Regions from separate parts of the Streptomyces sp. Ac-502 genome, predicted to be linked through region 1. Evidence: predicted binding sites of a transcription regulator. Region 1 holds the regulator's gene; the other holds the start of a gene.

What was found. The regulator HrcA, encoded in region 1, represses chaperone genes, less so after heat shock. The targets are predictions, from matches to a motif close to TTNGCACTCNGNNNNNCNGAGTGCNAA.
Region 2: the regulator HrcA is predicted to act here: its motif matches at 5,824-5,850, upstream of groL (chaperonin GroEL).

What each region holds. Positions count from the first base shown of each region.
Region 1 is NZ_JBHFFO010000001.1:3,880,645-3,888,388, reverse strand. Features, by position in the region: gene hemW (radical SAM family heme chaperone HemW) at 1-522, shown strand, start outside; gene ACEXOX_RS17640 (Uma2 family endonuclease) at 622-1,212, shown strand; partial or broken gene ACEXOX_RS17635 (Uma2 family endonuclease) at 1,319-1,907, shown strand; gene ACEXOX_RS17630 (DUF3097 domain-containing protein) at 1,885-2,718, opposite strand; gene ACEXOX_RS17625 (MBL fold metallo-hydrolase) at 2,747-3,481, opposite strand; gene hrcA (heat-inducible transcriptional repressor HrcA) at 3,734-4,750, shown strand; gene dnaJ (molecular chaperone DnaJ) at 4,751-5,887, shown strand; gene ACEXOX_RS17610 (nitronate monooxygenase) at 6,167-7,318, shown strand; partial or broken gene ACEXOX_RS17605 (16S rRNA (uracil(1498)-N(3))-methyltransferase) at 7,315-7,744, shown strand, end outside.
Region 2 is NZ_JBHFFO010000001.1:6,269,094-6,276,837, reverse strand. Features, by position in the region: gene ACEXOX_RS28700 (PTS transporter subunit EIIC) at 1-1,366, shown strand, start outside; gene ACEXOX_RS28695 (alanine/glycine:cation symporter family protein) at 1,363-2,847, opposite strand; gene ACEXOX_RS28690 (SDR family NAD(P)-dependent oxidoreductase) at 3,033-3,896, opposite strand; gene groL (chaperonin GroEL) at 4,048-5,673, opposite strand; gene ACEXOX_RS28680 (cold-shock protein) at 6,101-6,304, opposite strand; gene ACEXOX_RS28675 (MoaD/ThiS family protein) at 6,743-7,021, opposite strand; gene thrC (threonine synthase) at 7,253-7,744, opposite strand, start outside.

The sequences.
Region 1 (7,744 bases):
CGCCGGATCCGGCGCGGCGAGGTCCCGATGACCGACGACGACGTGCACGCGGACCGCTACCTGATCACCGAGGAGGCGATGTCAGCGGCCGGCTTCCAGTGGTACGAGGTCTCCAACTGGGCCACGACGGAGGCGGGCCGCTGCCGCCACAACGAGCTGTACTGGACGGGTGCGGACTGGTGGGGCGCGGGTCCCGGCGCGCACAGCCACGTGGGCGGCGTCCGCTGGTGGAACGTGAAGCACCCCGGCGCGTACGCACAGGCCCTCGCCGAGGGCCGGTCCCCGGGCGCGGGCCGCGAACTCCTCTCCGACGAGGACCGTCGCGTCGAACGCATCCTCCTCGAACTCCGCCTCGCGGCCGGCTGCCCCCTCGACCTCCTCGCCCCGGCCGGCGCCAAGGCCGCCGCCCGAGCCCTGTCCGACGGCCTCCTGCAACCCGCCCCGTACGAACAGGGCCGCGCCGTCCTGACCCTGCGCGGACGCCTGCTGGCGGACGCGGTGGTGCGGGACCTGGTGGACTGATCACTCGGCCGGGTGAATGCCCGCCGTAGCCCAGTCCGACTGCCTACGCTGTCCATAAGCTGCCGCCAACGTACGCGGCGGATGTGGAGGACCACGGAGCTGACCGCTGTGGATGACCGGCTGATCACCGATGCCACCGAAATCTTCCGTCGACTGGAAGTTCCGGAGGGGTACAAAGCGGAGCTTCTCAGAGGGAACATCGTGATGACGGCGGAGCCCGACTGGGTCCACAACGACATCGTCGTGTCCGTGGCGGAACAAATTCCGTACCGGCGTTGGCAGCGTAAGCAGACACAAGACGTCTCGTTCCCGCTGGAGACCAGTGAGCCACAGCCCGACCTGGTGGTACTGCCGCGGGACGCCTTCGCGGGGCCGGGCCGCCTGATCCCGGCAGAGGTGGTGACCTTCCTCTTGGAGGTCGTTTCCCGGTCCAGCGTCGACCACGATTACCGCGTCAAGCGGTCCGTCTACGCGGCGGGCAAGGTGCCCGCTTACCTGATCATCGATCCGACGGTGGCCGAGTGCCGCCTGCTCACCGAACCGTACGGCGAGGGCGAGAACGCCGACTACCGGGTCGAGCGGATCAGCAAGTTCGGCGAGGCCGTGCCCCTGGAGCTGCTGGATGTCACGCTGGACACCAGCGAGTTCCCGACCCTCCCCGGTATCGGGCGGTATCACCGGCCGCGCTGATCACTCGACGGGGTGAATCAGGTGCTTCCCGCGCGGATCGCCCTACGCTGCTTCCTGACCTGCTGTCGTACTCATGGGCGACGGCGTGAAGCGGAGGACCACGGAGATGACGGCTGTGGACGACCGACCGATCACTCACCCCCTCGTCACGTTCTTCGACGAACTTGAGGTTCCCGAAGAATTCAAGGCGGAGCTCCTGCGGGGGAAATCGTGATGATGGCCGGCCCTGATCTGGTGCACAACCGGATCGTGTTGAGGGTGTTGCGACAGATCCCGGACCAGAAATGGGACTGTCTCCAGACGCAGGACATCGACCTCCTGCGCGAAACCAGTGAGCCGCAGCCGGACCTCGTCGTGCTGGATCGCGATGCCGGACCTGAATCGGGACGGCTGCTGCCCCCGAACTGGTCACGCTGCTCGTCGAAGTCGTCTCGAAGAACAGCGTCGACCGCGACTACCGCCTCAAGCGCAACATCTACGCCGCAGGCGACATCCCCGCCTACCTGATCATCGACCCCATCATGGCTCAGTGCGTCCTCCTCACCGAGCCTGGCGGCAGCGGCGAGGACGCCGACTACTCGGTGCAGCGCATCACCAAGTTCGGTGATGCGCTGCCACTGGACATCCTCGGCATCGAGATGGACACCAGCGAGTTCCAGACCCTCCCCGACGCTAAGCCGCACTCCCGGCCGTGACGAAGTCGATCAGTTCCTCCACTCGCCCCAGCAGCGCCGGTTCGATGTCCTTGTAGGAGTGGACCGAGGCGAGGATCCGCTGCCAGGCCGCGCCCGTGTTCTCCGGCCAGCCCAAAGCCCGGCACACGCCCGTCTTCCAGTCCTGGCCGCGGGGGACGGACGGCCAGGCGGGGATGCCCACCGCGGACGGTTTCACCGCTTCCCAGACGTCGATGTACGGGTGGCCGACGACCAGGACGTTCTCGTCCGTGACGGAGGCCGCGATGCGGGACTCCTTCGAGCCGGGGACGAGGTGGTCGACGAGGACGCCGAGGCGGGCGTCCGGGCCGGGGGAGAAGGAGCGGACGATGGCCGGGAGGTCGTCGACGCCTTCGAGGTATTCGACGACGACGCCCTCGATGCGCAGGTCGTCGCCCCAGACGCGTTCCACCAGCTCGGCGTCGTGGCGCCCTTCCACGTAGATGCGCCCGGCGCGGGCGACCCGTGCGCGGGCGCCGGGGACGGCCAGCGAGCCGGACGCCGTACGGGCCGGTCCGCGCGCCGCGGGGCGCGAAGAGGGCCGTACTAGGGTGACGGGCTTGCCGTCCAGGAGGAAGCCGCGCGGGGGCATCGGGAAGACCCGGTGTTTGCCGAAGCGGTCCTCCAGGGTGACGGTCGGGCCCTCGGCGGTCTTCTCGCAGCGGACGACCGCGCCGCAGAACCCCGTGACGGCTTCCTCGACGACGAGGTCCGGCTCGGCCTCGACCTCGGGGGCCGGCTGCTGCTTCTTCCACGGCGGGGTGAGGTCCGGGCCGTACTCTCTGCTGCGCATTGGACAGACGATAAGAAGGGATGGCCGGTCAGTGCCGCGACACGCCGAAGCGGCGGCTCAGCGCGTCGCGTTGGTCACGGACGAATCGGGCATCCACGACAGCTCCGTGCCCGGGCACGTACACCGCGTCCTCGCCGCCGAGGGCCAGCAGCCGGTCCAGGGCGGCCGGCCACTGGCCGGGGACCGCGTCCGGCCCGGCCTGGGGCGCGCCGGACTCCTCGACCAGGTCGCCGCAGAAGACGACCGGGGGCGAGCCGTGCGTGCCGGGGGCCAGGACGACCAGGTCGTACGCGGTGTGGCCGGGGCCGACGTTGGCGAGCACGACCTGCCGGTCGCCGAGGTCGACGGTGCGTTCGCCGGAGACCAGGTGGTGCGGGCGGACGAGGAGGTCGGCGGCCTCCGCGGCGGCGTCCGGGTCCACGCCGTGCGACACCGCGTCGCGCCGCAGGTCGTCCCGGGCGCGCGGCAGGAACTCGTCGAGCCCGGCCGCGCCGAAGACCTGGACGCCCGCGAAGGCCGCGGCGCCCAGCACATGATCGAAGTGGGGATGGGTCAGCGCGACATGTGTCACGTTCCGTCCCGCGATGTCGCGCAGTTGCCGACGCAGCTCGGCGCCGTCGCGGAGGGTGGCGCCGGTGTCGACGATCAGCACGCCGGACGAGCCGACGACGGCACCGGCCGTCTCGTCCCAGCCCGGCATCCGGCGCCGCCCGACGCCCGCGCCGAGCCGTTCCCACCCCGCCTCTTCCCAAGTCGTACGCATACCGCGACGCTAGCCGTATCGCGATAGCGTTGCCCGCCGGACCGGGGGATTCAGAGTGCCCGCCGGTGCCCGGGGTACGCGTTTCGCGGGACCCCGGAGCGCGACTCCGGTACCGCCGCCCTTGCCCTGCCCGTGCGACCCGGCCGTACACTTGGTCAGGGTCTGGCACTCGGCCCTGATGAGTGCCAGGGAAGACGACCCGGAAGAACCCGGCCGCGCGCCGGTGACACGGCCGGACTGGAGGTGTGCGCGATGCTCAGTGAACGCAGGCTCGAAGTGCTGCGCGCCATCGTCCAGGACTATGTCGGGACCGAGGAGCCGGTCGGCTCCAAGGCGCTGACCCAGCGGCACCAGCTCGGTGTCTCACCCGCCACGGTCCGCAACGACATGGCCGCGCTGGAGGACGAGGGCTTCATCGCCCAGCCGCACACCAGCGCCGGGCGCATCCCGACGGACAAGGGTTACCGCCTCTTCGTCGACAAGCTGGCCGGCGTCAAGCCGCTTTCCAGCCCCGAGCGACGCGCCATCCAGAACTTCCTGGACGGCGCCGTCGACCTCGACGACGTGGTGGGCCGTACGGTACGGCTGCTGGCGCAGCTGACGCGGCAGGTCGCCGTCGTGCAGTACCCGTCGCTGACCCGGTCCACGGTGCGGCACGTGGAGCTGCTGTCGCTGGCACCGGCCCGGCTGATGCTGGTCCTGATCACGGACACCGGCCGGGTCGAGCAGCGCATGGTGGACTGTCCGGCGCCGTTCGGCGAGACCTCCTTGGCGGACCTGCGGGCGCGGCTGAACAGCCGCGTGGTGGGGCGGCGGTTCACGGACGTGCCGCAGCTCGTGCAGGATCTCCCGGACTCCTTCGAGCAGGAGGACCGGGGCACGGTCTCGACAGTCCTGTCGGTGTTGCTGGAGACTCTGGTGGAGGAGACCGAGGAGCGGCTGATGATCGGCGGTACCGCCAATCTCACGCGCTTCGGGCACGATTTCCCACTGACCATCCGGCCGGTGCTGGAGGCCCTGGAGGAGCAGGTGGTGCTCCTCAAACTGCTGGGGGAGGCCAAGGACTCCGGCATGACCGTACGCATCGGGCATGAGAATGCCCATGAGGGCCTGACGTCCACATCGGTCGTCGCGGTCGGCTACGGTTCGGGCGACGAGGCAGTCGCCAAACTCGGCGTGGTCGGACCGACCCGCATGGACTACCCCGGAACGATGGGAGCGGTACGCGCAGTGGCACGTTACGTCGGACAGATCCTCGCGGAGTCGTAAGTGGCCACGGACTATTACGCGGTCCTGGGCGTACGACGCGATGCCTCGCAGGACGAGATCAAGAAGGCTTTCCGGCGGCTGGCCCGCGAGCTGCACCCGGATGTGAACCCCGATCCGAAGACCCAGGAGCGGTTCAAGGAGATCAACGCCGCTTACGAGGTGCTGTCGGACCCGCAGAAGAAGCAGGTCTACGACCTCGGCGGCGACCCCCTCTCGCAGGCGGGTGGCGGCGGCGGGGCCGGCGGCTTCGGCGCGGGCTTCGGCAACTTCTCCGACATCATGGACGCGTTCTTCGGCACGGCGTCGCAGCGCGGACCGCGGTCCCGTACGCGGCGCGGCCAGGACGCCATGATCCGGCTGGATGTCGAACTGGACGAGGCGGCCTTCGGGACCACCAAGGACATCCAGGTGGACACCGCCGTCGTCTGTACGACCTGTTCGGGCGAGGGCGCGGCGCCGGGCACCTCGGCGCAGACCTGTGACATGTGCCGCGGCCGCGGTGAGGTCTCGCAGGTCACCCGGTCCTTCCTGGGTCAGGTCATGACCTCGCGGCCGTGCCCGCAGTGCCAGGGCTTCGGTACGGTCGTGCCGACCCCGTGCCCGGAGTGCGCCGGTGACGGCCGCATCCGCTCGCGCCGCACGCTGACGGTCAAGATCCCGGCCGGTGTGGACAACGGCACCCGCATCCAGCTCGCGGGCGAGGGCGAGGTCGGCCCCGGCGGCGGCCCGGCCGGCGACCTGTACGTGGAGATCCACGAACTGGCGCACCCGACGTTCCAGCGGCGCGGCGACGACCTGCACTGCACGGTCACCATCCCGATGACGGCGGCGGCGCTGGGCACCAAGTGCCCGCTGGAGACGCTGGACGGCATCGAGGAGATCGACATCCGGCCCGGCACCCAGTCCGGCCAGTCGATCCCGCTGCACGGCCGCGGCGTCACGCATCTGCGCGGCAACGGGCGCGGCGACCTCATCGTGCACGTCGAGGTCATCACGCCGTCCAAGCTGGACGCGGAGCAGGAGGAACTGCTGCGGCGCCTCGCGAAGCTCCGCGGCGAGGAACGCCCGACGGGACAGTTCCAGCCGGGGCAGCAGGGGTTGTTCTCGCGGTTGAAGGACGCTTTTAACGGGCGGTAGGCGTGTCGTTGTGCCCGGGGGTCCGGGGGTTGTCCTCCGGGCAGGCGCTGTCGGCCGGGGCAGCAGGGGTTGTTCTCGCGGTTGAAGGACGCCTTCAACGGGCGGTGACCCCCGTACGGCATACGGCGGCGGTCGGGCAGGAGCCCGGCCGCCGTTCGCCGTCCGGTGCCCCTGATGCCCCGGGCCCCTGCCCGAACTGCCCTGATCGCCGGACGTGTTTGATCTTGGTGGGTCCGGGCCCGGTTCGGGTCCCCGCGTGCGGCGTGACACGATGTGGTCATGCCCACAGCGCTGACCGATCTCTGCCGCTATCCGATCGCGCAGGCCCCCATGGCAGGCGGCGTCGCCCGCCCGGAGCTGGCCGCCGCCGTCAGCGGAGCCGGCGGACTCGGCTTCCTGGCCGCCGGGTACAAGACCGCGGACGGCATGTATCAGGAGATCAAACAGCTGCGCGGGCTCACCGACCGCCCCTTCGGCGTGAACCTCTTCATGCCGCAGCCCTCGCTCGCCGAGAACGCGGCCGTCGAGGTCTACCGTGAGCAGCTCGCGGGCGAGTCGGCCTGGTACGAGACCGCGCTGGACGACGTCGACCCGTACGAAGGCGTCGACGACGGGTACGAGGCGAAGCTCGCCATCCTGCGCGAGGACCCGGTGCCGGTCGTCTCCTTCCACTTCGGGTGTCCGTCGCGCGCCGTTCTCGACGGATTCGCCAAAGTCGGCACGTTCACGATCGTCACCGCCACCACGGCGGCCGAGGCGCAGGCCGCGCAGTGGTCCGGCGCCGACGCGGTCTGTGTCCAGGGCATAGAGGCCGGCGGCCACCAGGGCACCCACCGCGACGACCCGCAGGCCGACGGCACCGGCGCCGGGGTCGGACTGCTGTCGCTGATCGGGCAGGTGCGGGAGGCCGTGCAGATACCGATCGTCGCGGCGGGCGGTCTGATGCGTGGCTCGCAGATCGCCGCGGTGCTGGCGGCGGGCGCGTCGATGGCGCAGCTCGGTACGGCGTTCCTGGTCACCCCGGAGTCGGGCGCGAACCCGCTGCACAAGCAGGCGATGACCAACCCCCTGTTCACGCGTACCGAGCTGACCAGGGCCTTCTCCGGGCGCCCGGCCCGCAGCCTGGTGAACCGTTTCCTGCGCGAGCACGGCCCGTACGCCCCGGCCGCCTACCCGGCCGTCCACCACCTCACCTCGGGCCTGCGCAAGGCCGCCGCCAAGACCGGTGACGCGCAGGGCATGGCCCTGTGGGCGGGCCAGGGGCACCGGATGGCGCGGGAGATGCCGGCCGGGCAGCTGGTCGAGGTGCTGGTGGCCGAACTGGAGGCGGCACGCGCCGGATCGGGCCGGGACGACGTGCGCGGGTCCGGCGCGCAGGAGAGCTGTCAGGCCGGTCCGGGGCTCCCGGGTGAGCCGGGAGGTGTGCTGTGACGGCGCCGGTGTTTCTCGTCGAGAGCGTCCCGGGTACGGGGGAGACCGTGCTGGACGGTCCCGAGGGAAGGCACGCGGTCTCCGTACGGCGGCTCCGTGCGGGGGAACCCGTGGTGCTGACGGACGGGCAGGGCAGCGGCGCGGTGGGCGTGGTGCGGGCCGCCGAGGGCAAGGACCGCCTCGTCGTCGAGGTGACCGGTACGCAGACCGAACCGGAGCCGGCGCCGCGCATCACCGTCGTCCAGGCGCTCCCCAAGGGCGACCGCGGCGAACTGGCCGTGGAGACCATGACGGAGACCGGCGTGGACGCCATCGTCCCGTGGGCCGCGTCCCGGTGCATCACGCAGTGGAAGGGCGAGCGGGCCGCGAAGTCCCTCGCCAAGTGGCGCAACACCGCCCGCGAGGCGGGCAAGCAGGCACGCCGGC
Region 2 (7,744 bases), 2.4 Mb from region 1:
CGACACGTACCAGATCGTGCTGGGACCGGGGACGGTCGCCCGCGTCACCCCGGAGTTCGCCGCCTTGGTCGAGGCCGGCCGCGACGCGTCCCCCGCCCTCGAAACCTCACCGCAGCCCTCACCGACAACACCTGACAGCACCGATCCCACCCCCACCCCCACTCCCACCCCCTCCACCGCCGAAGACCTGGCCGCCCAGGGCGCCGCCCTCAAAGCCCGCCGGAAGGCCAGGAACGCGACCCCGGTCAAACTCTTCCTCCGCCGGATCGCCGACATCTTCGTCCCGCTGATCCCCGCCCTCATCGGCTGCGGCATCATCGCCGGACTGAACGGCCTGCTGACCAACTTCGGCGTACTGCCCGCCCTCGTCCCGGCGCTGGCCGCCATCGCCTCCGGCTTCATGTCCCTGATCGCGGTCTTCGTGGGCCACAACACCGCGAAGGAGTTCGGCGGTACGCCCGTCCTGGGCGGCGCGGTCGCCGCGATCATCGTGTACGCGGGTGTCGCCCAGGTGAGCGCCTTCGGCCAGCAGCTCTCGCCGGGCCAGGGCGGGGTGCTCGGCGCGCTGGGCGCGGCGCTGCTCGCCGTCCAGGTCGAGAAGGCGTGCCGCCGGTACGTCCCCGAGGCGCTCGACGTCCTGGTCACGCCCACCGTGACCGTGCTGGTCTCCGGCCTGGTCACGCTCTTCGGCCTGATGTTCCTGGCCGGCGAGGTCGCCACCGCCATCGGTACGTGCGCGAACTGGCTGCTCGCCCACGGCGGCGCCGCGGCCGGTTTCCTGCTCGGCGGCCTCTTCCTGCCGCTCGTCATGCTCGGCCTGCACCAGGCCCTGATCCCCATCCACACCACGCTGATCGAGCAGCAGGGCTACACGGTCCTGCTGCCCATCCTCGCGATGGCCGGCGCCGGCCAGGTGGGCGCCGCCCTCGCGGTCTACTTCCGCCTGCCCGGCAACCGCTCGGTCCGCAGGACCGTCAGGTCCGCGCTGCCCGCCGGGTTCCTCGGTGTCGGCGAACCCCTCATCTACGGCGTCTCGCTGCCGCTGGGCCGCCCGTTCGTCACCGCCTGCGTGGGCGGTGCGTTCGGCGGCGGCTTCGTGGGCCTGTTCAACCAGCTCGGCACGACGGCCGGCTCCACCGCCATCGGCCCGTCGGGCTGGGCCCTGTTCCCCCTGCTCAAGGGCAACCAGTCCCTCGGCGCCACCCTCGTCGTCTACGCCCTCGGCCTGCTGATCGGCTACGTGGCCGGCTTCCTGGCGACGTACTTCTTCGGCTTCGGCAAGCAGGCGCTGGCGGACCTGAACGCCGCCACGGGGGCGCCGGGGGACGGCGCCCAGCGGCTGAGGCCGGACGGCGCGGGAGGCTAGGCCGTCCCCGCCCCCACCGTCTCGCGGCGTCCGGGCGCCGTCGGCGTGTCCGGCCAGCACTCCACCCCCGTCAGATCCGGCATCCGGGAGCGGGTGAACACCGGGTCGAGGCCGGAGCGGCGCTGGGCCGTGTAGTCGTCCAGGAGGCGGAAGGCGATGGCCGAGAGGGGGATGATGGCCAGGAGGTTGATGAGGGCCATGAGGCCCATGAAGACGTCGGCGAGGTTCCAGATGACGCCGACCGAGCCCAGCGCGCCGAGGAAGACGACCGCGAGGACGAGGGCGCGGTAGACGGGCAGGACCCAGGCGCGCCGCGTCATGAAGCCGATGTTGGACTCGCCGTAGTAGTAGTTCCCGATCATGGAGCTGAAGGCGAGCAGGAAGACGACCGCCGTCAGCACGTGACCGGCCCAGCCGCCGAGCGTGTCGGTCAATGCGGACTGGGTGAGGTCGGCGCCCTGCCGGCCGCCCAGTTCCGGGGTGGTCGTCAGGATGATGAAGGCGGTCATCGAGCAGATCAGCAGGGTGTCGAAGAAGACACCGAGGGACTGGACGAGCCCCTGCTTGACCGGATGGGTGACCTCGGCGGCGGCGCCCGCGTTCGGTGCCGAGCCCAGGCCCGCCTCGTTGGAGAACATGCCGCGCCGGACACCCTGCTGGATCGCCGCGCCGATCCCGCCGGCCGCCAGCTCCTTGAAGCCGAACGCGCCGCCGACGATGTCGCCGAAGACCCGCGGCAGGTCACCGAGGTTGAGGAGGACGACGGCGGTGCCCAGCAGCAGGTAGACGACGGCCATGACCGGTACGAGAACGGTCGTGACGGAGGTGATGCGGCGGACGCCGCCGCAGATCGCGACGCCCAGCAGGACGGCCAGCAGCAGGCCGACCGCCGGGGCGAACCACGACGACCCGCTGCCGGAGACGGACCCGGAGGCGACCGAGGTGATCGTGTTGGACTGTACGGCGTTGAAGACGAACCCGAAGGTCACGGTGATGGCGACCGCGAACAGCACGCCGGGCCAGCGTTTCCCGAGCCCGCGCTGCATGTAGTAGGCGGGGCCGCCCCGGTACGTACCCGAAGGGGTGCCGTCCCCGTCCTTGCCGTCGCGGACCTTGTAGAGCTGGGCCAGCGCCGACTCGACGAACGCCGAGGCGCCGCCGACGAGGGCCATCACCCACATCCAGAACACCGCGCCGGCGCCGCCCAGGGTGATGGCGGTGGCGACGCCCGCGATGTTGCCCGTACCGACCCGCGCGGCCGCCGAGATGGTGAAGGCGCCGAAGGACGAGACCGGTTTGGTGCCGTCCGCCCTGGGCTGCGACTTGTCCTTGAGCACGCGCAGCATCTCCGGGAAGAGCCGCAGCTGCACGGCCCGGGAGCGGACCGTGAAATACAGGCCGGCGCAGACCACCAGCGGTATCAGCAGGTAGGTCCAGAGACCGTCGTTGACGGCGACGATCAGGGAATCGAGCGTGCTCATGGGGCGTCCTTGCGGGGCGTCCGGGGTACGGGGACGGCCATCGCGGAAGATCACCTTCCGGTGAGGCTCCGAGAAGTATGGCCGCCATGCCCATACCAGGACCAGCGCCGCCTTACATGCCGAATCTCACAGAAACTGACATACCGGCGGCGACGGTGTGTCCGGGCGGCCGCCCCGCCCGGCCCTCACATGGCGCAGCCGTGCAGCCCGCCGTCCACCACCAGGTCCTGCCCGTTGACGTACGACGCCTCGCCGGACGCCAGGAAGGCCACCGCGTCGGCGATCTCCTCGGGCCGCGCGAACCGGCCCGCCGCCGTCTGCGCCCGCAGCTTCTCCGCCTCCGCCACGCCGATGTCCGAGCCCGCGAACATCGGCGTCTCGACGTAGCCGGGGCTGACCGAGTTGACGCGGATCCGGCGCCCGGCGAGCGCCGCCGCGAGCGTCCTGGCGAGGTTGAGCGCGGCGGCCTTGGTCGCGGAGTGAAGGGTGGCGTCCGCCTGCCCGCGTTGCACCAGCGACGAGGCGTTGATGACCACCACGCCGCCGTCCCGCAGCAGCGGGAGCGCCCGCTGGACGGTGAAGAAAACGCCCTTGAAGTTCACGCCGACCGCCTGGTCGAAGTCGGCCTCGGTGATCTCCTCGAAGGGCGCGGCGGCGTACCGGCCCGCATTGGCGAAGATGATGTCGAGGTGCCCGAAGCGGTCGCGCACCGCCTCGACCGCGGCGTCCAGGTCGGCGACGGAGGCCGTGTCGGCCCGTACGCCGAACACCCGGTCCGCCGCGGCACCGGCCGCCCACTGCCCCGCCCCCGTCGCATCCGCAACGGTTGCTTCGCCGCCCGTCACCGCCTCCCGCGCCTGCTCCCTCAGGTGCGCCACGGCAGTGTCGAGGCGGCGCTCGTCGCGGCCGCACACCACTACCCGCGCGCCGTCCGCGAGCAGCCGCCGCGCGGCTGCCAGGCCCACTCCGCTGCTGCCGCCGGTGACCAGGGCGACGGTGTCCGCGGTGAACCGGTCCGGTCGGGCGGTCTGCCCGTTTCGAGTCGTCATGGGGCGATCGTGCCCCGTCGGGCCGGGGGCGACGCAAGGACCGGCGTACGGAAGGACGTACCGGAGACCGCACCGCGAACGCCGCTGGGGCGGCACCCCCTGGGAGGAGGAGTGCCGCCCCAGCGACCTGAGGACAGATGATCCGGGAGGATCAGAAGTCCATGTCACCGCCCGGCATGCCGCCCGGAGCGCCGCCCGCGGCGGCCTTCTCCGGCTTGTCGGCGATGACGGCCTCGGTGGTCAGGAACAGCGCGGCGATCGACGCGGCGTTCTGCAGCGCGGAGCGCGTGACCTTGGCGGGGTCGATGATGCCCTCGGCGATCATGTCGACGTACTCGCCGGTCGCGGCGTTCAGACCGTGGCCGACGGCCAGGTTGCGCACCTTCTCCACCACGACGCCGCCCTCGAGGCCGCCGTTGACGGAGATCTGCTTCAGCGGGGCCTCCAGGGCCAGCTTCACAGCGGCGGCACCGGTGGCCTCGTCACCCTCCAGCTCCAGCTTCTCGAAGACCGAGGAGGCCTGCAGCAGGGCGACGCCACCGCCGGCGACGATGCCCTCCTCGACGGCCGCCTTCGCGTTGCGAACGGCGTCCTCGATGCGGTGCTTGCGCTCCTTGAGCTCGACCTCGGTGGCGGCACCGGCCTTGATGACGGCCACGCCGCCGGCCAGCTTCGCCAGACGCTCCTGGAGCTTCTCGCGGTCGTAGTCCGAGTCGCTGTTCTCGATCTCGGCGCGGATCTGGTTGACGCGGCCCTGGACCTGCTCGCTGTCACCGGCACCGTCGACGATGGTGGTCTCGTCCTTGGTGATGACGACCTTGCGGGCGCGGCCCAGCAGGTCGAGACCGGCGTTCTCCAGCTTGAGGCCGACCTCCTCGGAGATGACCGTGCCACCGGTGAGGATGGCGATGTCGCCGAGCATGGCCTTGCGGCGGTCGCCGAAGCCCGGGGCCTTGACGGCGACGGACTTGAAGGTGCCGCGGATCTTGTTGACGACCAGGGTCGACAGGGCCTCGCCCTCGACGTCCTCGGCGATGATCAGCAGCGGCTTGCCCGACTGCATGACCTTCTCCAGCAGCGGAAGGAGGTCCTTCACGTTGGAGATCTTCGAGTTGACGATGAGGATGTACGGGTCGTCGAGCGACGCCTCCATACGCTCCATGTCGGTGGCGAAGTACGCCGAGATGTAGCCCTTGTCGAAGCGCATACCCTCGGTGAGCTCCAGCTCCAGACCGAAGGTCTGGGACTCCTCGACGGTGATGACGCCTTCCTTGCCGACCTTGTCCATGGCCTCGGCGATCAGCTCGCCGATCTGGGTGTCGGCGGCGGAGATGGAGGCGGTCGAAGCGATCTGCTCCTTGGTCTCCACGTCCTTGGCCTGCTCCAGCAGGGCGGCGGAGACGGCCTCGACGGCACGCTCGATGCCGCGCTTGAGGGCCATCGGGTTGGCGCCGGCGGCCACGTTGCGCAGGCCCTCGCGGACCAGGGCCTGGGCCAGGACGGTCGCGGTCGTCGTGCCGTCACCGGCGACGTCGTCCGTCTTCTTCGCGACCTCCTTGACCAGCTCGGCGCCGATCTTCTCGTACGGGTCCTCGAGCTCGATCTCCTTGGCGATGGAGACACCATCGTTGGTGATCGTGGGGGCGCCCCACTTCTTCTCGAGGACGACGTTGCGGCCCTTGGGGCCAAGGGTGACCTTGACGGCGTCGGCGAGCTGGTTCATCCCGCGCTCGAGACCGCGCCGTGCCTCCTCGTCGAACGCGATGATCTTGGCCATGTGAAGTGGTCCTCCCGGACTGGGGTCCCCCCGGACTGCGTCTGGGGGAGGGTGGATACTCCGGACCGCGCTGGCGCCCGCGACGGACGGTTCACGAGCCGGTGGTTCCTTGCCCCACCTGCCCGCGGACCTCACCGAGTCGGTCCTTAGCTGTCACTCTCACTCGTAGAGTGCTAACGCAATGATTAGCACTCGGCCCCTTAGAGTGCAAGCGGCTTCGCAGAAGCCTCGTATAGGGGTGGCGGCCGGGCGACGGGAGGGCGCAAGCGCGTCGGCGGGAGCCATCCCCATCGAGTCCAGGTGTCAAACCGGGCGCGGCCCGATGACCTGGCACTCCCCCGCATCGGCCCCCGCCCCACCCAAACACAGAAGGCCCGCGCCCCCCGCAGGGGACGCGGACCTTCGTACGCAGCAGTCGGTCGGCGCTTCAGCCGGCCACGCGGACCATGTCCGCCTGCGGCCCTTTCTGGCCCTGCGAGATCTCGAACTCGACCCGCTGACCCTCCTCAAGGGTGCGGTAACCGTCCATCTGGATCGCGCTGTAGTGGACGAATACATCCGCACCACCGTCGACCGCGATGAAGCCGTACCCCTTCTCCGCGTTGAACCACTTGACGGTGCCCTGAGCCATGCCTAACTCCCCTATTACTGGCCCTTGCACAGGACCGCACTCCGCGGACCCGGGTCAGACCTCACCCCCGACAGGAGGGGGTGTGCGCCGGAACGCGTCGACCGCCGCTGAATGTATCTGTCCAACTGCCCAGCGCAACAGGTCAGTCGGACGAGAATTCTTCTCGCGAACAATCGTAAATATACGAAGAAAAGCCCATACGTCAGGGCAAGTCGGGCCGGGCAAAGCTCACCAACACGACAAAACATGTCCACACTTCGCGCACAACTTGCCGGGCCTTCATCGGCGTTCGGCGTGCGCTGGACGAGGAATCACCACAACTGTATCGCCTTTAACAACACGGAATCGCCCCGTCCGCTTCATGGCGGAGGGGGCGATTCCAGCCGTTGGCCCCGGGAAGGGCCGAAAAAGATCGTTACGGCGTCCCAGGCGGCCGGCTCAGCAGCCGCCGGCCACCGCCGGGATGATCGAGACGCCCGCGCCGTCCGGCGTCGGCGTCGCCAGGCCCTGCTCGAAGCGCACGTCGTCGTCGTTGACGTAGACGTTCACGAAGCGGCGCAGCTTGCCGGTGTCGTCCAGGACACGGGCCGCGATACCGGCGTGGTTCCGCTCCAGGTTCTCGATGACCTCGGAGAGGGTCGCGCCCTCGGCGGCGACCTCGGCCTGGCCGTCGGTGTAGGTGCGCAGGATGGTCGGGATGCGGACGTTGACGCTCATGGTGTGCTGCCTTCCAGATCGCGGGAGGGTGCGGAGGGGCGCGGGCGCGGGCGTACCGATGGCCGCGGGGGCGGACGGAGGTACGCCGGCGCGCGCTGATGGGTACGGATGCGCGTCGACGGGTGCGGTCGCGTACCGACGCGTATCGGTGTGTGCCGACGCGTGCCGGTGTGCGCCGACGCGTACGGGTGCGCGCGACCGCGTACGGGTGTGTACGGCCGCGCGCGGCGGTCAGCCCGCCAGGCCGGCGGCGCGGAACGCTTCCAGGCTCGGGCGGATGGTGGCCGAGGGCCCGGTCGTGGGCGCCACGGCGTCCAGCGTCTTGAGCCCGTCGCCGGTGTTGAGCACGACGGTGGTCAGCGCCGGGTCGAGCAGCCCGTTCTCGATCAGCTTCTTCGTCACGCCCACGGTCACGCCGCCGGCGGTCTCGGCGAAGATGCCCTCCGTACGGGCCAGCAGCTTGATCGCGTCGACCACCTGCTCGTCGTCGACGTCCTCGACCGCGCCGCCGGTGCGCCGGGCGATGTCGAGCACGTACGGGCCGTCGGCCGGGTTGCCGATGGCCAGCGACTTGGCGATGGTGTCCGGCTTCTGCGGCCGTACGACGTCGTGGCCCGCCTTGAAGGCGGTGGAGACCGGGGAACAGCCCTCGGCCTGGGCACCGAAGATCTTGTACGGCTTGTCCTCGACCAGGCCGAGCGCGATCAGCTCCTTCAGCCCCTT